DNA from 2 places in the Ralstonia sp. 24A2 genome. Region 2 is predicted to be linked to the other one. Evidence: riboswitches for the same ligand, from Rfam matches in the RefSeq annotation. Region 2 holds a riboswitch; the other holds the start of a gene.
The links. Region 2 has a riboswitch for glycine ahead of gcvT (glycine cleavage system aminomethyltransferase GcvT). Riboswitches for the same ligand answer to the same signal wherever they lie in the genome.

Region 1: linked by a shared signal. The riboswitch ahead of ACS13N_RS17515 (D-amino acid dehydrogenase) and the one ahead of gcvT (glycine cleavage system aminomethyltransferase GcvT) in region 2 are both predicted to bind glycine.

What each region holds. Positions count from the first base shown of each region.
Region 1 covers NZ_JBPVZD010000003.1:5,662-16,851, forward strand. Annotated here, with positions in the region: gene flgK (flagellar hook-associated protein FlgK) at 1-1,440, opposite strand, end outside; gene flgG (flagellar basal-body rod protein FlgG) at 1,483-2,268, opposite strand; gene flgE (flagellar hook protein FlgE) at 2,360-3,571, opposite strand; gene ACS13N_RS17500 (Dyp-type peroxidase) at 3,941-4,897, opposite strand; gene ACS13N_RS17505 (HEAT repeat domain-containing protein) at 5,008-6,435, opposite strand; gene ACS13N_RS17510 (hypothetical protein) at 6,443-6,817, opposite strand; glycine riboswitch at 7,032-7,127, shown strand; gene ACS13N_RS17515 (D-amino acid dehydrogenase) at 7,273-8,526, shown strand; gene ACS13N_RS17520 (FdhF/YdeP family oxidoreductase) at 8,583-10,874, opposite strand; gene ACS13N_RS17525 (bestrophin family protein) at 11,185-11,190, opposite strand, start outside.
Region 2 covers NZ_JBPVZD010000002.1:375,383-386,572, forward strand. Annotated here, with positions in the region: gene ACS13N_RS06580 (YadA family autotransporter adhesin) at 1-1,801, shown strand, start outside; gene ACS13N_RS06585 (hypothetical protein) at 2,055-2,381, shown strand; glycine riboswitch at 2,760-2,857, shown strand; glycine riboswitch at 2,871-2,997, shown strand; gene gcvT (glycine cleavage system aminomethyltransferase GcvT) at 3,124-4,251, shown strand; gene gcvH (glycine cleavage system protein GcvH) at 4,293-4,673, shown strand; gene gcvP (aminomethyl-transferring glycine dehydrogenase) at 4,759-7,698, shown strand; gene ACS13N_RS06605 (alginate lyase family protein) at 7,861-8,973, shown strand; gene ACS13N_RS06610 (L-serine ammonia-lyase) at 9,071-10,447, shown strand; gene ACS13N_RS06615 (GNAT family N-acetyltransferase) at 10,560-11,051, opposite strand.

The sequences.
Region 1 (11,190 bases), on a different contig from region 2:
AAGCGTGCCACCGGCCGCCGCGTTGTACGTGAGCGAGACCGGCGAGGCGAGCGGCGTTGCTGCGTAGCCTGCATTCACGCCGACGGACGTGACCGCCCCACTGCCCTTGTTATTGCTGCCCAGATCCGCCACCACGGGGGAAGCTGCGGCGACCGCGTGGTAGTCGTTCGTCAGCGTCTTCATGCTGGACGCTGCGTTGGCGGTCGGGCGCACGAGGAACACGTCCCCGTTGCTCATCGTGCCGCCGAGGTTGAGCGTGACGCCATCCACCGTGGTCGGCCAACTGGTGACCGTGACCGCGCCGGAACCATCGGGATAGCGCGACACCGTATAGGCGCCACCCTGATACTTCACCTGATAGTCATACCCCTGCCCCGCGTTGGCATTGGTGATAGTGGCCGTCAGCGTGCCGTTGCCGGTGTTGCTGCTGCTGGGTGCAACGCTGGGGCCCGCCACAGAGAACAGGTCCGAGCCCATCTTGCCGTTGGCATCCATGCCCAGCCTGTTCTGCGTGTTGACGGCCGACGACGTCGCCGCCGCCAGACGGCCCAGGCTGTTTTGCGCAGGAATGAGCGTATTGCGGCGGAACTCCATCAACCCACCCAGGGCACCGCCGCCAAGCTGGCTGTCGTCAACGCTGACGATACCTGCCGGGCTCTTGTAGCCCACGGAGAGCTGCGTCGAATCGTACGGCGATGACACCGTCGTCAGCTCAAAGCTCTGATTGCCCTGCACCAGGGCCTGCCCGTTGCCGATGTAGACGTTGTACTGGCCTTCGCTCGTCTGCACGGCACTGGCCTTGATGGATTTGTTCAGCGTCTGGACCAGCTGATCGCGCTGATCACGCAAGTCATTGGCGGGCTGGCCGGTTGAGCTCTCCGCCTTGGTGATCTGCTCGTTGAGCGCGGCGATCTGCTTGGCGGTGCCGTTGACGGTGCTGACTTGCGTCTGCACCTGTGTATTGACCTGGCCGGACAGCGCATTCATCTGCCCGGCAATCGCATTGAAGCGGTTCTGCAGACCAGCGGCCGCGTTCAGGAAGACCTGCCGCGCCGTGGTATCCGACGGCTTGGAAGCCAAACCATCAGCTGCATTGAAGAAACTCGTGAGCGCCGAGCTCAGCCCGCTATTGGGGTCCCCCATGTATTTGTCCAGGCCGGTCAGCAGGCTGCTGAGCTGGCTGGCAGCACTGGTGGCGGCATGACCGTTTTGCACCTGGGTGGTCAGGAACTGGTCGTAGATGCGCTTGACGGTGGCGACATCAGTGCCTTGCCCCAGATAGCCGACACCGGCATACAGCGGCACATTCTGCGTCTGCACGGCTTCCTGGCGCGAATAGCCGGGCGTGTTGGCGTTGACGATGTTGTTGCCTGTCACCTGCAGGTGGATGCCCGCAGCGCGCAGGCCCGATGCGCCAATGTTCAGAAGAGAAGAACTCATGGTTGCAAGGAGAAGAATCGGCCCGATCAGGGGCGCGGTGAGTTACTTGAGTTGCGCCACTTTTTCCAGCATGCGGTCGGACGTCTGCACGGCTTTGCTGTTGATCTCGTACGCACGCTGCGTCTGGATCATCTGGATCATTTCTTCCACGACGTTCACGTTGGACGTTTCCACGTAGTTCTGGTTGAGCACGCCAACGCCATTGGAACCGGGCGCAGCCAGGTTGGCCGTGCCGGAAGCTTCCGTCTCTGCGTACAGGTTCTCGCCCATGCTGCGCAGGCCGGACGGGTTGATGAAGCTGGCCAGCTGGAACGTCCCCACTTGCGTGTTGTTGACCGAACCGGCCGTGGTGATCGTCACCACCCCGTCCTTGCCGACCGTCAGGCTCTTGGCGTTCTGCGGCACGGTGATCGCCGGCTGCACCGCGTAGCCGCTCGATGTCACGAGCTGTCCCTGCGCGTTGATCTGGAAATTGCCGTCACGCGTATAGGCCAGCGTGCCATCCGGCATCTGCACCTGGAAGAAGCCGTTGCCGTTGATCGCCACGTCGGTCGAGTTGCCGGTCTTGGTCAGGTTGCCTTGCGTGTGCAACCGCGTCGTGGCAACAACGCGCGTGCCGGTACCGATCTGCATGCCCGACGGCAGCGTGGTCTGCTGCGACGACTGTGCGCCGGGCTCGCGTGCAGTCTGGTACAGCAGATCTTCGAACACGGCACGCGAGCGCTTGAAACCCGTCGTGTTGACGTTCGCCAGGTTGTTGGAGACGACGTCCAGTTGTGTTTGCTGGGCGTCCATCCCCGTCTTGGAAATCCACAGGGAGCGAATCAATTGGAGGCCTCTCGTCAGAATTGGGAGGAAGCCGCCCGAGGCTCCGGCATGCCGGCATTGCCCCAGGCGGGTTGTCAATTGCCGTGCGCGATCAACGCAGGCTGACGAGTGTCTGCAGGATCGAATCCTGTGTCTTGATGGTCTGCGCGTTCGCCTGGTACGAACGCTGGGCAACGATCATGTTGACCAGCTCGGCCGAGAGGTCCACGTTCGACTGCTCTGCCGACTGGGACTGCAGCAAACCAAACGAGCCCATGCCCGGTGTACCAAGGTTTGCGGCACCCGAATTGGAGGTCTCTACCCACTGGTTGCCGCCAATGTTCTGCAGGCCGTCCGGTGCCTTGAAGTTGGCCATGGCGACCTGACCCAGCACGGAGGTGCGGCCGTTCGAGTAGCGCGCCATCACCGTACCGTCGTTGCCCACGGCGTAGCTGGCCAGGCGACCGGTGGCATAGCCGTCTTGCGAAACACCGGGGGCCGTATCGTTGTAGCCGCCGCCGTATTGCGTAGTGCCTGTCAGGTCGATATTGCCGATGCTCATGCCGGCAAACGCCACCGGAATCTTGGTGGGGGTGGACGTCAACTGGCCGTTGCCATTGAAGGTGAGCGAGGTAATCGGGTTGCCGCCGGTGGGGGCAGCGCCATCCACCATGGCGTGCACATCCCAGCCGGTGGCCGTGCGCACGTAGTAGTTGGTGAGCATATGCGCCTTGCCCGTGCCGTCATACACCTGCTGCGACACCGAATGGCTGAACGTTTGCGAGTTGGTGGACGAGAACGGCGTGGTGGCCGGCAGCTTTGCACCCGCATCAAGGTTGACGCCAAACGTAGTGTTGGTCGTGCCCAGCGGCGCCAGATCGTTCACCGGAATCTGCAGGTTGGTCAGCACGGCCGTGTTGACCTTGCCGGTCGAATCCACGCCGTAGCCGGTCAGGTTTTGACCGGTGGCAGAGATGATGTAGCCGTTCTTGTCGGTCTGGAACTGGCCATTACGCGTGTACGACACCTGACCGCTGCCCGGGTCCACCATGCGGTAGAAGCCCGTGCCGTTGATCGCGAGATCCAGCGGATTGCCCGTACGCGTGACATTGCCCTGGGTAAAGGACTGCGACACACGCGTCACGTTCACACCCTGCCCGATCTGGTTGTCCGACGCGCCGACCAGCGAGCGCGCATACACATCGCCAAACACCGTCGTCGCTTTCTTGTAGCCGACGGTATTGGCATTGGCGATATTGCTGCCGATCGTGTCCAGCGACTTGGACGCAGCGTCAAGGCCACTCAACCCTTGTTGGAATCCCATGATGTTCTCGCTTGGAAAGTTGTACCGCTGTTTTGTTGGCTGACCGTGCAATGCGGTCGGCCAGCGTCAAAGACTCGGAAATCGATATCCCGGTGTCGCCCCCGATCAACGACCGAGGCGATTTCGTCTTTAGACAGCGTGTTGTATTTCCCTTGCGAACACCTTATTAAACCGGGCTTTAAAGCGATACCTTTCGATTCTTTGTGCAGTCTGACATTCAATCGCTGAATTAGACGGATAAAAGCACCGCATCTCTTCAAATTGACCCCGAACATACCTGCGCTGCAGATCAGATGTCAGCGCGGCACGCGGTCACGCGGTCACGCGGCTGATCCGTGCGGTACAGAGTGCCGTCAAAGATGCCGCGCCTCAAGCGCTGCCGGCATCAGATCCGCGCTCGGCTAGCGCTTCCAGCAAGTCTGCAGAGGGAACGAAGAAGAGGCTGCCCGTGACTGCCCGGCTGTAGTCAAGCAAGCGGTCATAGTTGCCGGGCGGGCGGCCGACGAACATGTTTTCGAGCATCTGCTCGATCGGAGCCGGCGAGCGGGCGTAGCCGATAAAGTACGTACCGAACTCGCCGGAACCCGGGCGGCCGAATGGCATGTTGTCGCGCAGGATCTTCACCTCCCGCCCGTCTTCCTCAAGCGTGGTCAGAGAGCTGTGCGACCACGACGGCTTGACGTCGTCATCCAGTTCGATGTCGGACAGTTTGGTCCGCCCGATGATGCGTTCCTGCGCCTCGACGGAAAGTGCGTTCCACCCGGCCATGTCATGCAGATACTTCTGCACGAGCACGTAGCTCCCACCAGCAAAAGGCACATCCTCATCACCGATCACGGTGAAATCAACGGCTTCGCGGCCTTCTGGATTCTCCGTGCCGTCAACAAAGCCGACCATGGCGCGCTGGTCGAAGTAGCGGAAGCCATGCACCTCATCGACCACCTTGACCGCCGCGCCCAGCCGGCCGATCAGCTGCGTGGCGAGTTCAAAGCAGAGATCCATCTGGTCTGCGCGGATATGCAGCAGGAGATCGCCCGGCGTTGCGACAGCGGTACGTTCCCCCGATCCGAACACGCGGAACGGATGCAGCGACGCTGGCCGCGGTGCGCCAAACAATGCATCCCACGCATCCGAGCCAAAGCCGCAAACGCACGACAGTTGACCAGCCGGAACACGCTTGCCGACCGAGCGGACCAGCGCGGCAACGTCGGCGCACCATGCTCGGACAACCTCGGCGTGTTCTGCACCCGGACTCAGGGTGGCGACAATGAAGATTGCGCTGCGGGTCACGGGGCCAGCAACGGCTTGCGGTTCTGGGGTTGGCATCGGGTCGAGTGCAATGAAGACGGTAAGGTTTTGCAGCCTACCAGAACACGTTCACCGCCGGGCGGCTGGAGCAGCATCGTCGTACCGATCGATACCGTGTCGCGTGACGACTATTCGTAATGCACCGTGCCGCGCCGGCCTGATCGCGTTGCAGCCAGCGTTGCGGCGGTCTCCTCCTCGCGTGCGGCAATCACGCTTTGTAGTGCGTGGGTGGCAGCAGAATCGCGTTCGGGCAGACCGGAAAGCAAAGCATGCAGCGCTGGTAACGGGTAAATCGCTGCCAATGCCTGCGCGGCTTGCTCCCGCACGTTGTCATCGTCGTCCTGCAGGGCTTGCGTCAACGCGGGCAGCAATGCCGGCTCGGCATCTGCATGCGAGCCCCTCTGCAACATGGCGATCGACTCGGCAGCGCGTGCGCGGAATTCGGCATTGGGGTCACGCAGCGCTGTGAGAAGCGCCGGCATCGCCGTGAAATCACCACAATCACCCAGCGCCCACAGCGCCCCCCAACGCACGCGGTGCCCCAGCGCGGGTGTCTGGAACGCGGTGATGAGGTGTTGCGTGGCACGTGCGTCACGCTGTTCACCGAGCGAACCGACGGCGTAGTAGCGCACCTCCTCATCCGTCTCGTCAAACACGCGCGCCGCAATCGCGGCGACCGCCCGTGCATCACGTTGCCTGCCCAGCGCAATGACGACCTCCAACCGCACGCGAGGCTCAGGGTCGTTGGCGACCGCCAGCAATGCCGGCAGCACCTGCGGCGGCCCGAAACGCAGGCCCTCAGCCGCCTGCCGCCTAACTTCCGGCACGGGGTCGGACAAAGCCGCCAGCAGCAGGTCGCGCAACGTGGTGTCTTCTGTGTCGAGGCATTCGCATAGCGCGCCCAATGCAGCGGCGCGCACGCTGCCTTCAAGATCTGCCGCGGCGGCAAACAGATCCGGCATCGCATTGGCGGTGTCGCATCTGGCGAGTGCATGGATTGCCCAGATGCGCACGTCGACGTCGGTATCCAGATGCAGCCGTGCGCGCAATGCGGCAACCACGGGCTCGGACGACCAACGCCCCAGCACCTGCACCGCCTCACGCCGTACCTCGGCGCTCGGATCCTTGAGGGCTTGGAGACATGCGGGCAGGTGCATATGCGCGACTGCCTCCGACTGCATGCCCAGGGTGAGCACGGCTGCGGCGCGGACGTCCGCCTCGATGTCGTACGTCAGCGCATGCAGCACTGCGGATTCGGCTTGCGGATATTGGCCGAGGTCGTAGTCCGCCAGCGCATGGACAGCGCTCGCGCGGAAGTACGCATCGGCGTCGCGCGTGGCGGCCACCAACGGCGGAACGAAAGCATCGTCGATGCCCAGATCGGTCAGGCTGACGTTGGCGCCGCGGCGCGTATCCGGAGATTGCTGCCTGAGCTTGGCGATGAGCGCGTCGATCTCGGCGGCGCTGCGCGCCTGGCCACTATCGATAGCAGGAGCCGATTCTCTGCGACCGGCGAGCGCGTCCTTGATATGCGCAATCCATCGTGTCAAACGCATAGGATGTTCAGCGGCCCACGCGCCGCGAAGCCTTGAGCGCCAACGCCCAAGCCACCGTGCCGATCACGGTGCCGAGCAGGAACGGATACGACCACAGATTCCCCGAGCCCCACTTGAGAAACGACCACACCAGCCCCACCGCTGCAAGCATCGCGCTCCACTGTGCAGGTTTGCCCATCAAGTGGCGCACCACGCCGCTATAGAGCAACAGGCACGCCAGCAAAGAAATCAGCGCGGTCAGCAACGACATTGATCCCGTGCGCACCATTTCCCAGTAAGCCGACGCGTAAGTGACGGCAAAACCAGCTTGCAGCAACGTTGCAATGGCAAGCGGTGCGCGCGTCGAATCGGTGGTCTGCTGTGCAGGTGTTGACTCCATCATCCCCTCTTCTGTCTTGGTGCTCTTGCGGGCGCGTCCATGTTGGTCAATGGGTAGAAATGCGACGCCCAGATCGCTTGGCTGCGCAGCATAGCATTCAGCCGGCACGCCACCCCCGCAATCGCCCGGCTTGCCGAACGTCACAACCCGTGACACACTCCAGCCCGCTGCCTCCACTGGCAGCACGCACGCGCGGCGGGCGCAACACGCACCGCCGCAACACGCCGCAGGAGAGACCGGGTTGAAACCTAAGCCCGGCGCCGATGGAGCAACCACCCCGGAAACTCTCAGGCAAAAGGACTGTGGCGTCGACTGCGAATCTGGAGAGAGGCATGCACGCGCATGCCCACCGAAGGGGAAGGCACGCATGCTGCGGGTGCCCAAGCTCTCAGGTCCCAAGACAGATGGGGTGAGCCGACCGGATCGTCCGGTCATGACATCACTCCATAGGGACCGCCATGACGCACATCGTCATCGTCGGCGCCGGTATTTCCGGCGTCACCACTGCTTACACGCTCTCGCAACTCGGCTATCAGGTCACGGTGCTCGACCGGCATCTGTATCCGGCCATGGAAACTTCGTTCGCCAATGGCGGGCAGCTTTCCGCCAGCAACGCCGAGGTCTGGAACAGCACCGGCACGCTGCTCAAAGGCATCAAATGGATGCTGCGCAACGACGCCCCGCTGCTGCTCAATCCCAAGCCGTCGTGGCACAAGTATTCGTGGATCGGCGAGTTCGTGGCCAGCATTGCCCACTACCGGCGCAACACCATCGAGACCACGCGCATGGCCATCGAAGCGCGCAAGCACCTGTTTGCGATGGCCGAGCGCGAGCAGATCGATTTCGACCTGCAGCGGCGCGGCATCCTGCACGTCTATCACGACAAGGCGAGCTTTACCGCAGCAGGTAAAGCCAATGCCCTGCTCGTTGCCGGCGGGCTTGAGCGCCATGCGGTGAGCCCCGAAGACATTGCCGCCATCGAGCCCACGCTGCGCGGCAACTATTACGGCGGCTACTTCACGGAGTCGGACGCCACGGGCGACATCCACAAGTTCACGCGCGGCCTCGCGCAGGCTTGCGAGAAACGCGGCGTGCGCTTCATGCAAGGCGTAGACGTGCGCGACGTGGAAACCACCGAACGCGGCGTGCGATTGCTGCTGCAGACCACACTGGACGACCGCCTCTCCACAAGCGCGGCCAACGTCGTGCAGGAGATTGCCGCCGATGCGCTGGTCGTCTGCGCGGGCGTCGGCAGCCGGCACGTTGCGCAGATGGTAGGCGACCGCATCAACGTGTATCCGGTCAAGGGCTACTCGATCACCGTGCATCTGGACGATGAGGCCAGCGTGCAAGGCGCACCGTGGGTCAGCCTGCTGGATGAGAGCGCGAAGATCGTCACCAGCCGCCTGGGCGCGGGCCGCTTCCGCGTGGCCGGCACGGCGGAGTTCAACGGCTACAACCGCGACATCCGCGCTGACCGCATCGAGCCCCTGGTGGCCTGGACGCGCCGCAACTTTGCCATCGGCACGTCGCGTGTGGTGCCGTGGGCAGGCTTGCGCCCGATGATGCCTGACATGATGCCGCGCGTTGGTCGCGGGCGGCATGCGCGCGTGTTCTACAACACGGGCCACGGGCACCTCGGGTGGACGCTTTCCGGGGCCACGGCTGCGATGATCGGCGATGTGATCGCGCGCGATTGCCCGCTGCACTGATCGCGACCGCCACAGCGGATCGGGCCAGGACTATCCCGGCCCGATCCGTTTGGGTGTTAAGCGGGTGCGGATACAGGCGCCTCAGAGCGCAGCACCCGAACAGGCACGGACTTGTAAGACGGCGTGCCGCTTTCCTTGTCGATGTAATCCAGCGGCACCAGCACGTTTGCTTCTGGGTAATACGCCCCCACAGACCCACGCGCGATGCTGTAAGCGATGGCCGTGATCCTCTCCAGACGCAGCTTCCGGCCGGACACAATGGTCTCGATGTCGACCAGGTCGCCATGTTCGAGCCCGCGTGCGGCAAGGTCAGCCTCGTTCATGAACAGCACGTCGCGCCGGCCGAACACGCCGCGATAGCGATCATCCAGCGCGTAGATGGTGGTGTTGTACTGGTCATGGCTGCGCAGCGTGATGAGACGCAGCACCTCTTCGCCGCCGAGGACATCGGCGTCCTCCCGCACCCCGCCGTACACGGAGAACATCGCCTTGCCGGTGGGCGTTGGCCATTGGCGCTCGGTGGGCGGCAACGGCAGGCGGAAGCCGCCGGGCGTGCGGATGCGCTCGTTGAAGCGGTCGAAGCCCGGGATGGTTTTCTCGATCAGGTCGCGGACCTTGTCGTAGTCGGCAACCAGCTCCATCCAGGGCACCTTGCTGTGCGGCAACGTCGCCTTGGCCATCCCCGCAACGATGGCCGGCTCGGAGCGCAGGTGCTCGGAAGCTGGCGTCAGCTTGCCCGCCGATGCATGGACCATCGACATCGAATCCTCAACGGTGATCGACTGCGGGCCACCGGCCTGCATATCAAGTTCCGTCCGGCCCAGGCAGGGGAACACGTAGGTTTCCTTCGCCACCAGCAGGTGCGAGCGGTTGAGCTTGGTGCCGACATGCACGCTCAGGTCCAGCTTGCCCATGGCTGGGAAGCTCTGTTCGGGATCAGGCAGCGCCACTGCAAAATTGCCGCCCAGGCAGATCAGCGCTTTCGCCTTGCCGTCGATCATGGCCTGCATGCCGTTGACGGCATCATGCCCGTGCTCCGCAGGCGGCTTGAACCCGAACACGCTTTCAATGCGCTGGAGAAAATCGGCCGACGGTTTTTCGGTAATGCCCACCGTCCGGTTGCCCTGCACGTTGGAGTGGCCCCGCAGCGGGCAGATGCCGGCGCCCGGCTTGCCAAAGTTGCCGCGCATCAGCAGCAGGTTGGCGATCAGGCGTACGTTGGCTGTGCCCTTATTGTGCTGGGTCACGCCCATGCCGTACGTGATGATGGTCGCGTTCGACTTGGCGTAGGCCGCCGCAACCTGCTCCAGCTCGGCGCGCGTCAACCCACTGGCCTTTTCGATGTCGGGCCACGTCGCGGCCTCCAACTCGGCTGCAAATGCATCAAAGCCCTGGGTGTGCTCTGCGATGAAGTCGCGGTCCAGCACATCGCCCTGCGCGGCGTCCATGGCCAGCAGCGCCTTCATGGTGCCGATCAGCGCCGCAGCATCGCCACCACCATCGACCTGGTAGTACGTCGATGCAATGCGGGTCGAGCCATACGTGGCCATTTCCAGCCAGTTCTGCGGGTCTGCAAAGCGTTCCAGTGCGCGCTCGCGCAGCGGGTTGAACACGATGATCGGCACGTTGCGCCGGGACGCCTCGTGCAGCGTGCCCATCATGCGCGGATGGTTGGTGCCCGGATTGTGTCCGATGGAGATGATCAGCTCGCAGTGTTCAAAGTCATCCAGCGACACCGTGCCCTTGCCGATGCCGATCGACTGCGGCAGGCCGACGCTGGTCGGCTCGTGGCACATGTTCGAGCAATCCGGAAAGTTGTTCGTGCCATATTCCCGCGCGAAGAGCTGATAGAGGTAGGCTGCCTCGTTCGAGGCACGCCCGGAGGTGTAGAACTCGACCTCTTCGGGCTGAAGCCCGCGCAAGATCTCGCCGATGCGGTTGAAGGCGTCTTCCCACTCGACGGCACGGAAGGTGTCTTTCTCGCGGTCGTAGACAAGCGGATGCGTCAGCCGGCCCTTGTCTTCCAGCTCGTAGTCGGACCACTTGAGCAGTTCCGATACGGTCGTGGTGGCAAAGAACTCGGGTGGCACGCGTTTGTTTGTCGCCTCCCAGGTCACAGCCTTGGCACCGTTCTCGCAGAACTGGAAGGTGGAGCGGTGCTCCTTGTCAGGCCAGGCGCACCCCGGGCAATCGAAGCCCGTGGGCTGGTTGGTTCGCATCAGCGTGATCGGCGCCTGGAACTTGTCCATCTGGTCGTGGACGGCCTGCGCCGTCGCCCGCAGCGCGCCCCAGCCGCCGGCAGGACCGTCATAGGGCCGGATGCCGGGAACTTCGCGTCGATTTGCCATGTGAATCTCCATCGCCCCCATCAGGGTTGGGGGCTTGCGTTAGTGATGCCGCCATGCGGCCGTGCGAGCCTGTCCGCTTAAGTTAGCTGATCGATGTAGTCGCTCCAAGGTACAGTTGGCCGCCGCCGGCGTGGGTACAGCGCACTGCGCTTGTCGTCGCGCCGTCACGGCGCAGAGAACACACGTTCCCGCGCCATGTGGCAGGTGATGACCCTGCCGCGTATGAAGAGCACAGCGCCCACCTGCACCACCAAAGGCTGTCAGCATCGCCCGCGATCAGAGCCTCCCATCCGCCAAGATCCAGCCATGGTTAGGT
Region 2 (11,190 bases):
CAATGGCGACAGCATCACCAACATCATCAATGGCAAGGCCGGTCTGGTGCAGCAAGCAGATGCCACGTCCGAGATCACCGTGGGTAAGGACACCGGTGGCACGGCCGTGAACTTTGCCGCGGGCAAGGATGCTGACGGTAACGCCATCACGCGCAAGCTGACCAACGTCACGGCAGGCACGGAGGGCACCGACGCTGTCAACGTCGGCCAACTCAACGGCGTCAAGGCGACGGCGGAGCAAGCCGCGTCAGACATTGTCAATGCCAACACGCTCAACGCGGCCAATGCAAAAACCGTATCGGACGCATTGGGCGGCGGCTCCACCGTTGGCGAAGACGGCAAGATCACCGCGCCGACGTACTCGTTGGCCACCAGCACCGATAACCCGGCCAAGACGGATTTCCACAACGTCGGCGATGCGCTGGGCAACCTCGATACACGCACCAGCCAGAACACGACGGACATCACGAACCTGAGCACGCAGATTGGCAACGGCTCGATCGGCCTCGTGCAACAGGCGGATGCCTCGTCCGTGATCACCGTCGCCAAGGACACCGCTGGCGACAGCGTGAACTTTGCCGGCAAGGATACCGACGGCAACGCCATCACCCGCAAACTGACCAACGTCACGGCAGGCGAGGCGGATACCGATGCCGCCAACGTCGGTCAGCTCAAGGCGGTCGGCAAGCAGGTGGCGGATCTGGACGCCAACGCCGTCAAGTACGACGCCAACGGCAACGTTGATCTGGCACGCAACGGCAAGCCGGCGCAGATCAAGAACGTGGCCAATGGCACCGAAGACGGCGATGCGGTCAACCTGGGCCAACTGAAGCAGTCCGGCCTGGTCAAGGACGACGGTTCCCTCGCCAACGTCGTGACGTATGACGACGACACCAAGTCGAAGGTCTCGCTCGGCGGCGCCAGCGGTACGACCTTGACCAACGTGGCGGCAGGTGCCGTGGCGGCGGATAGCATGGACGCGATCAACGGCGCCCAGCTGTATGCGACCAATCAGGCGGTTGCCTCGGCATTGGGCACCTCGCTGGGCGGGAATGGCGCGATCATCGCACCCAGCTACACGGTGGGCGGCCAGACCTACAACAACGTTGGCGATGTCTTCAAGAACCTGGACGGCCGGCTCACCGGCGTGGAGCGGGGCGAAGGCAGCGGCGGCAACGGCGGTTCGAGCGACCCCAGGTTCATTGGCAGTGGCAGCGGTAACGCCAACGTCGGTGACAAGGAGAACGCGCAAGCCACGGGGACGAACGCCACGGCAGCCGGCGCGAAGGCAACGGCTTCGGCAAACAACAGCGTGGCAATGGGCGCAGGCTCGACAGCCTCGCACGAGAACAGCGTGGCGGTGGGCGCGGGCTCGGTGACGGATCGCACTGACTCGGTGTCAGTTGGCGCTGTCGGCCAGGAACGCGCGATTACCAACGTGATGGCCGGCACGAAGGACACCGACGCCGTGAACGTCCAGCAACTCAAGAGCGAGACCGCCAAGGTCCAGCAAAGCGTCGACACGCTGCAAAGCCAGGTCAACCAGCGCTTCGATCAGCTCGACAACCGCGTCAATCGCGTTGGCGCCATGAACGCCGCCATGACAACGATGGTCGCCAGCGCCGCCGGCCTGCAGACCGACAACCGCATGGCGATCGGCACCGGCCTGTACCGTGGCCAGACGGCCCTGGCAGTCGGCTACCAGCGCAAGGTCGGGTCGCGTGCCACGGTCACGATTGGTGGCTCCACCGCCGGTGGCTCCGAGTACAACGTGGGCATTGGTGCAGGCTACGGCTGGTAAGCCGTTGATGCATTGGAGGTGTAGCAACGGGCGCATCGGCTTTGGCCGCTGCGCCCTTTCTTTTGGTGGATGCCTGCGCCGACATGCTGGCCGGATGCCCGCACTCGTTTGCGCCCCGCGCTTTCCTCCGCAGTCGTTACACGGCTTACGCGCGGTTACACGAAGGCCGTAAGCGCGCTGGCAACACGGTTCGTTATAGCCAGGACAGCGGCTAAATCCATCGGTCGCCCGATCACCACCTGGAGAGAACACCATGAACCGCATCGTCCAAATTCTGGCTGTGTCCGCCGTCACCCTGGCCGCTACTACCGGCGCCTTCGCCCAAACGCAGTGGCAGAAAGATCACCCGCGCCGCGCCGAGGTGAACCACCGTCTCGCCAACCAGAACAAGCGCATCCACAACGAAGTGAAGGAAGGCGAAATCACCAAAGGCCAGGCCAAGGCGCTGCACAAGGAAGACCGCCAGATCCGCCAGGAAGAGCGCGACATGGCCGCTCAAAATGGTGGCCACATCACCAAGCAAGAACAGCGCACCCTGAACCAGCAGGAAAACAAGGTGAGCCGCCAGATCGGCAACTGATCACCGGCTGACCAACGACCCGCACACCGGCCACACCCCGGGGCATGGCGATACCGCCAGCGCCCCGAGGGTGTGGCCGTTGTCTTTGGCCTTTCCGCTTTTGACGTTCCTGCCCTAGATGGCGCCTTGAATTTCTGTTGCAGGGAGGAAAAAGGAAGGGAAACTGTCTGAGCGAAGCGAGTTTTTCCCTTCCCCTCCCTGCGACAGAAATTCAAGGAAGGGGTCGCCATCTCGGGCGCGCCTTTCTTTGCTTACTTTCTTTGGCAAGACAAAGAAAGTGAGTCAGCCCCGGCAGGGGATGGACCACCAGCAATAAACCCCAGCCTAAGACCACCCTCACCCCCAATTGACAATCCCTCCCCCCTTCCGTAAATTCCGCCCATCCATCCGGGAGAGCGTGCCCGCCGCACACGGCAAGGCACCGCCGAAGGGGTAGCACCCAAAAACTCTCAGGCACCAAGGACCGGGCGGATCGGCCAGACATGCGTCTGACCGCACTCTGGAGAGCTGGCGCCGCACGACCACTGCGGGCGCCCACCGAAGGGGCTCACGAACGGCGCGCACCGCTATGCGCCCCGCTCGCAATCTCTCAGGTACCAAGGACAGAGGGGCCATCTGCGCGGCTTGCATCTTCATGGCGTCACCATGAGGCATCAGGCTGCGCAGGTGGCCTTTTTGCTTTTCTGGTCCCGAATAACGCGCCACGCCGAGGCCACCGGCGGCGCCCAAGCCGAGAGATTCCATGACGCTCCAACACACGCCGCTCAACGCCATCCACCGCTCGCTGGGCGCCCGCATGGTCGACTTTGGCGGCTGGGACATGCCCGTCAACTACGGCTCCCAGATCGAAGAACACCACGCCGTGCGCCAAGACGCCGGCATCTTCGACGTCTCGCACATGTGCGTGGTCGACCTCACCGGCGCGCGTGTGCGCGATTTCCTGCGTGGGCTGCTCGCCAACAACGTCGACAAGCTGCAGACGCCGGGCAAGGCGCTCTACAGCTGCATGCTCAACCCCAAGGGCGGCGTGATCGACGACCTGATCGTCTACTTCTTCCGTGAAGACTGGTTCCGCCTGGTGGTCAACGCCGGCACCGCTCCGACCGACCTGGAATGGATCGTCGCCCAGAACGCCGCTGCTGGCACCAACGTGACCATCACGCCGCGCCGCTCCGACAACAACGCTGGCACCGAGCCGCTGGGCATCGTCGCCGTGCAGGGCCCGAACGCCCGCGCCAAGACCTACGCCGCGCTGCCCGGCACGCAGGCCGTGGGCGAAGCGCTCAAGCCGTTCAACGCAGGCTTCGTCACCGTGGATGGCGTGGGCGAGATCATGGTCGCGCGCACCGGCTATACCGGTGAAGATGGCTTCGAACTGGTGGTGCCCGCCTCGCAGATCGCCGGCGTGTGGGAACGTCTGCTGCAAGCCGGCGTGCGCCCGGCGGGCCTCGGCGCACGCGACACGCTGCGCCTGGAAGCCGGCATGAACCTCTACGGCCAGGACATGGACGACCACGTCTCGCCGCTCGACGCGGGCCTGGCCTGGACGGTCGACCTGCAAAGCGAACGCGACTTCACCGGCAAGGCTGCGCTGCAAGCCGGTGGCCAGCGCGACCAGTTCGTCGGGCTGATCCTGCGCGACAAGGGCGGCGTGCTGCGCGCCCATCAGAAAGTCATCACCACCGCTGGTGACGGCGAGATCACCAGCGGCACCTTCAGCCCGAGCCTGTCGCTCTCCATCGCGCTGGCGCGCTTGCCCAAGGATGTGGCCCTCGGCACCGACGTGCAGGTCGAGATCCGCGACCGCAAGTTGACCGCGACTGTGGTTAAACTGCCGTTCGTGCGCAATGGCAAGGCGCTGGTCAGCTGAGTCCCGAATTCCCCTATTCCAATATTTCTGGAGAACCTTTCATGAGCAACATCCCCGCCGATCTGAAGTACACCGAACACGACGAGTGGATCCGCGTTGAAGCCGACGGCACGCTGACCATCGGCATCACCGACTTCGCGCAAGACGCGCTGGGCGACATCGTGTTCCTCGAGCTGCCGGACGCTGGCCGCGCCGTTGCCAAGGACGAAGCGATTGCCGTGGTGGAATCGGTAAAGGCGGCTTCCGACATCTACGCACCGGTGTCGGGCGAAATCGTCGCCAAGAATGAGGATGCTGCTGGCGCACCGGAGTCGGTCAACGCCGACGCCTACGCCGCGTGGCTGTTCAAGATCAAGCCGACCAACGCCGACGACGTGAACGCCCTGCTGTCGGCCGAGCAGTACACCGCCAAGATCGGCTAAGCCGGTCTTTCAAGCCGGTGCGCGCGCGCTGACCTGCGCCGCGCATCGGCTTTTTGCTGCATTGCCTGAATTTCGAGCCCTTGCCATGAACGCTCCGCACCCCGCTTCCTCGGCGCTTGCTGCCGAACGCCCCACCCTGGCTGACCTGGAGGCGCGCGACGCCTTCGCGCACCGCCACATCGGCCCGTCTGCTGAAGAGCAGGCCACGATGCTCAGCACGCTGGGCTACGCCAGCCGCGCCGCGCTGATCGACGCCGTGATCCCGCCCGCCATCCGCCGCCAGGACGGCATGCCGCTGGGTGAATTCACGCAGCCGCTGACCGAAGAAGCGGCACTGGCCAAGCTGCGCGGCATCGCCGGGCAGAACCGCGTGGTCAAGAGCCTGATCGGCCAGGGCTATTACGGCACGCACACGCCGGGCGTCATCCTGCGCAACATCCTCGAGAACCCGGCCTGGTACACGGCCTACACGCCGTATCAGCCGGAAATCTCGCAGGGCCGCCTGGAAGCAATGCTGAACTTCCAGCAGATGGTGATCGACCTGACGGCGATGGACATCGCCAACGCGTCGATGCTGGACGAAGCCACCGCCGCCGCTGAGGCGATGACGCTGCTGCAGCGCATCGGCAAGTCGAAGTCGACCGTGTTCTTCGTGGCCGACGACGTGCTGCCGCAAACGCTGGAAGTCGTGCGCACGCGCGCCGAGCCGATCGGCGTGCAAGTGGTAACCGGCCCGGCGGCTGAGGCTGCCAAGCACGATGCCTTTGGCGTGCTGCTGCAATACCCGGGCGCCAACGGTGCGCTGCTGGGCGATCTGGCAACGTACCAAGCGCTGACCGATGCCGTGCACGCTGCGGGCGGTCTGGTCGTCGCCGCGGCTGACCTGCTCGCGCTGACGCTGCTGGCCGCGCCGGGCGAATGGGGTGCCGACGTCGTGATTGGCAACACGCAACGCTTCGGTGTGCCGTTCGGTTTCGGTGGCCCGCACGCTGGCTACATGGCCGTGCGCGATGCGTTCAAGCGTTCGATGCCCGGTCGCCTCGTTGGCGTGACGATCGATGCGCAAGGCAACTCGGCCTACCGCCTCGCGCTGCAGACGCGCGAGCAGCACATCCGCCGTGAGAAGGCCACCTCGAACATCTGTACCGCGCAGGTGCTGCTGGGCGTGATGGCATCGATGTACGCCGTCTACCACGGCCCGCAGGGCCTCAAGCGCATCGCCCAGCGCGTGCACCGCCTGACCGCCACGCTGGCCGCCGGCCTGCGCGCGATCGGCTACACGCTGGAATCCGATGCCTTCTTCGACACGCTGACGGTCACCACCGGCCCGCGCACCGCCAACCTGCACATCGCTGCACAGACGCATGGCATCAACCTGCGCCAGATCGACGACGCACGTCTGGGCATCTCGCTGGACGAGACCGTCACGCGTGCTGACGTGGTTGCGCTGTGGGACGTCTTCGCGCACGCCGCCCACGCTGCCGCGCCGGACTTCGACACGACCGAAGCAGCCGTCGCTGATGCCTACCCGGCAACGCTGGTGCGCCAGAGCGCGTACCTGACGCACCCGGTCTTCAACGCGCACCATTCCGAGCACGAAATGCTGCGCTACCTGCGCAGCCTCGCCGACAAGGACTTGGCGCTCGACCGCACGATGATCCCGCTCGGCTCGTGCACGATGAAGCTGAACGCCACCGCCGAAATGCTGCCGGTGACGTGGCCCGAGTTCTCGAACATCCATCCGTTCGCGCCGGCCGACCAGACCGTGGGTTACCGCGAGATGATCGACCAGCTCGAGCAGATGCTGTGCGCCGCCACCGGTTACGCGGCCATCAGCCTGCAGCCGAACGCCGGTTCGCAGGGCGAATACGCCGGCCTGCTGATCATCCACGCCTACCACGCCAGCCGTGGCGAAGCGCACCGCAACGTGTGCCTGATCCCGTCGTCGGCGCACGGTACGAACCCCGCATCGGCGCAGATGGCCGGCATGCAGGTTGTCGTCGTCGCTTGCGATGAGCGCGGCAACGTCGATCTGGCTGACCTGGAAAAGAAGGCCGCCGAGCACAGCAAGAACCTCGCGGCGATCATGATCACCTACCCGTCCACGCACGGCGTGTTCGAGGAAGGCGTCAAGCGCGTCTGCGAGATCGTGCACAGCCACGGCGGCCAGGTGTACGTCGATGGCGCCAACATGAACGCGATGGTCGGCACGGCAGCGCCGGGCCACTTCGGCGGCGATGTTTCGCACCTGAACCTGCACAAGACGTTCTGCATTCCGCACGGCGGTGGCGGCCCGGGTGTCGGTCCGGTGGCCGTTGGTGCGCATCTTGCGCCGTTCCTCCCGGGCCGCGCGGCTTCGGGTGAAGACGCCAGCCAGAACATCGGCAATGTGTCGGCTGCAGCGTTCGGCTCGGCCTCGATCCTGCCGATCTCGTGGATGTACATCGCCATGATGGGCGCAGCCGGCCTGACCGCCGCCACCGAGACGGCCATCCTGTCGGCCAACTACGTGGCCAAGCGTCTGGCGCCGTACTACCCGGTGCTGTACACGGGCGCGCACGACCTGGTGGCGCACGAGTGCATTCTCGACATCCGTCCGCTGCAGAAGGAATCGGGCATCAGCAACGAAGACATCGCCAAGCGCCTGATGGACTTCGGCTTCCACGCACCGACGATGAGTTTCCCGGTGCCGGGCACGCTGATGATCGAGCCGACCGAGAGCGAGCCGAAGGTGGAACTCGACCGCTTCATCGACGCGATGATCGCCATCCGTGGCGAAGTCGACAAGGTGATCTCGGGCGAATTCGACCGCGAGGACAACCCGCTCAAGCACGCGCCGCACACCGCTGCCGTGGTGATGGCCGATGCCTGGTCGCACAAGTACACGCGTGAACAGGCCGCCTACCCGGTGGCATCGCTGCGCAAGCAGAAGTACTGGCCGCCGGTTGGCCGTGCCGACAACGTCTACGGCGACCGCAACCTGTTCTGCGCCTGCGTGCCGATGAGCGAGTACGCGCAAGACTGAAGGCGGGCCTGAGGTGACGCGGCAACCGGTGCCTTAGCCAGTTACCGCGTCACATGTAACCGGGCGCAATCGCTGTAACCCGCTCTGACAAACGCCGCTTCTGGGCGCCTCACCAAGTAAGGTGACGACCGTTCACCTGATCGATGAGGCCCCTCCATGCCGATGCTCCACCGCGCCCCGCTCCTTCGCCTGCTTGCCTGTGCTGCCGCTGTTGCGGCGTGCAGTGCTTGCTCGCCGACACAGGCAGGTGCGGCCTCATCGGTGTACGCTGGCGCGCACAGTCCGGCTGGTCCGGCGCGCGACTGGTGCAGCGTTTCGCCGGCGCAGTCTGGTGATCCGGCTGCCGTCAAGCTCATCGCCCGCGCCACCCAGCACCTCACACAGACCCCGCATCCGCTGCCGCGGCTGCACACCGAAGGCACGCTGCCGCATCAGGGCATCTACGACGAATCCGTCGTCGCCGCGCGTGACTTCCCCGTCATGCGCGACGCCGCGCTGGCCTGGCGACTCACCAGCGACAAGCGCTTTGCCGAGCAGGTCGACACGTTCCTGCACGCGTGGGTTGGCACCTACGTACCGAGCTTCAACCCGATCGACGAGACGAAGTTCGATGCGCTGATCCAGGCTTACACGCTCGCGCGCGACGGCCTAACGCCGGGCACGCGTGAAGAGGCGCAGCGCTTTCTGCGCACGCTGGCCGAGGGCTACATCACGCGTACCGATGGTGCCCGCAAGCCGCTGTCGCACACGTGGGTCAACAATTGGCAAAGCCACCGCATCAAGCTGATAGCGATGTCCGCCGCCGCGCTGGGTGACCGTGCGCTGATCGAACAGGTGCACCGCCTGTTCCTGCAGCAGCTCGCCAACAACGTGCGCCCGGATGGCTCGGTGGAAGACTTTGAAGACCGCGATGCGCTGCACTACGTCGTCTACGACCTGGAGCCGCTGACGATGGCCGCGATTGCCGTGCAACCGTTCGGCCAGCACTGGCTGCGCGAGCGTGCGAGCAATGGCGCCACGCTCGCCGCCGCCATCGACTGGCTCACGCCGTACGCCGACGGCAGCCGCACGCATGAGGAATATGTCCACTCGCACGTCGCCTTCGACAAGAAGCGCGCCGATGCGGGCCTGCCCGGCTTCTCCGGCCAGTGGGAGCCGAAGAGTGCCGGCACGCTCTACTGGCAGGCCGCACGACTGGACCCGAAATACCGCCCGCTGGCCGAACGGCTGGCCGCCACCGCGCCAGATTGGCTGGCGCCGTGCGCGGCCCGTTGATCGGCGCATCATTGCAGTAGACAGCGGGTACGAACCACCCAGAGCAAGTGGCCACAAGCCGACTTGTCCTTCCTAAAGTCCCCCGGAGCCTTACCCCATGGCTGTTTCTGTTTTCGACCTCTTCAAAATTGGCATCGGGCCTTCCAGCTCGCACACCGTCGGCCCGATGCGCGCCGCGCTGATGTTCGCCACGGCCCTCGAAGCCGATGGGCTGATGCCGCAAGTCGCCAGCGTGCGCGTGGAGCTATATGGCTCACTCGGCGCCACCGGCAAGGGCCACGGCACGGACCGTGGCGTCATCCTCGGCCTGATGGGCGAGGCGCCGGACACCATTGACCCCGACACCATCGATACCAAGCTGGCGGAGCTGCGCAAATCGCAATCGCTGTCACTGTTGGGGCGCCATGCGGTGCGCTTTACCGAGAAGGAACACATCGCCTTCTACCGCCGCGAGGCGATGGCCGAGCACCCGAACGGCATGAAATTCCACGCCTTCGATGCGGCCGGCGAGCGGCTGCGCGAGGCACGCTATCTGTCGGTTGGCGGCGGCTTTGTCGTCACGGCCGGTGCGCCGAATACGCAGGTGCTCTCTGCGCATGACCAGTTGCCGCATCCGTTCCGCAGCGGCAAAGATCTGCTGACGATGTGCGAAGCGACGGGTAAGTCCATCGCCCGGTTGATGCTCGAGAATGAACTGACCTGGCGCACCGAAGCTGAAGTGCGCGCTGGCCTGCTCAATATCTGGCATGTGATGCAGGCGTGCGTGGCGCGCGGCTGCCGCACGGAGGGCGAGCTGCCTGGCCCGTTCCATGTGCGCCGTCGTGCGGCTGAGTTGTATTCACGGCTGACCGGGCAGGCCGAGCGCACGCTGTCCGATCCGCTGTCGGTGATCGACTGGGTGAACCTGTACGCCATCGCCGTCAACGAGGAGAACGCCGCAGGCGGGCGTGTGGTGACGGCACCGACCAACGGTGCGGCCGGCATCATCCCGGCGGTGATGCATTACTACGATCGCTTCGTGCCCGGCGCGAATGACAACGGCATCGTGGATTTCCTGCTCACGGCGGGTGCGATCGGCATGCTCTACAAGATGAACGCGTCCATCTCGGGTGCCGAGGTCGGGTGCCAGGGTGAAGTGGGCGTGGCGTGTTCAATGGCCGCTGGGGCGCTGGCTGCCGTGCTGGGCGGTACACCTGCGCAGGTCGAGAACGCTGCCGAGATCGGCATGGAGCACAACCTCGGCCTGACGTGCGACCCCGTTGGCGGGCTGGTGCAGATTCCGTGCATTGAGCGCAATGCGATGGCTTCGGTGAAGGCCGTGAACGCGGCGCGCATGGCGTTGCGCGGTGATGGTACGCACTACGTGTCGCTCGACTCCGTGATCAAGACGATGCGGGAGACGGGGGCGGATATGAAGACCAAGTACAAGGAAACGGCGCGGGGTGGGTTGGCTGTGAATATTGTGGAGTGCTGAGGCTGAGGGTGAACGCAGGGCCTCAAACCGGCACGCGCCACCGTTTGAGGCTCAGCGATGTCTAGGAAATCCGGCGCGACTCAACAAGAGAAGCAGTTGCTCGACGCCTGCATTAAGCCGACCCGCGAAGCAGGTTCGGCTTGCATGCACTGTTGGGACCGGCCCTTTCCATCAGGACATACGGGCCTTCCGGACCGTCAGCCTCACTGCGTACGTGCCACCCCCGAGACTGATAGAACTGCTTGGCACGCGCATTCGCCTTGAGGCATTTCAGTGTAGGTACGCTGGAAAAGTACTTGTCGCAGCCGGCCAATAACATCGTTCCTACACCCAGCCCTTGATGCCGAGGGTGAACAAATAGATTGTGTAAGAAGCTGTCGTCCTGCCATACAGACGCAAAGCCGATGGGATGGGATGCATGCTCGGCTACCAGAATCCTCTCACCTGCGGTGCTCACATCAAAGTCTTCCAGCTGATGGGTGCCAACGGTCACCCACGAGAAAGCGGCATCGCGCGATATAACAAATAACTTGCGAAGGGCCTCACGATCGGCCTCAACAAACTCTCGCACGATGACCTGCATGTTTCTGCCCATATCGCTCATCACAAAGACTGAAGCATCTGGCTAGCGTGGGTCCACAGGAAGGACCCACCGGCACTTTCCAGAAAGTAACGTTGGCGCTTCGGAAGCGCTTGTGCAGTATGCCCCCCCATCCGGGTTCAGGTCGAACGCCTCGGAATGT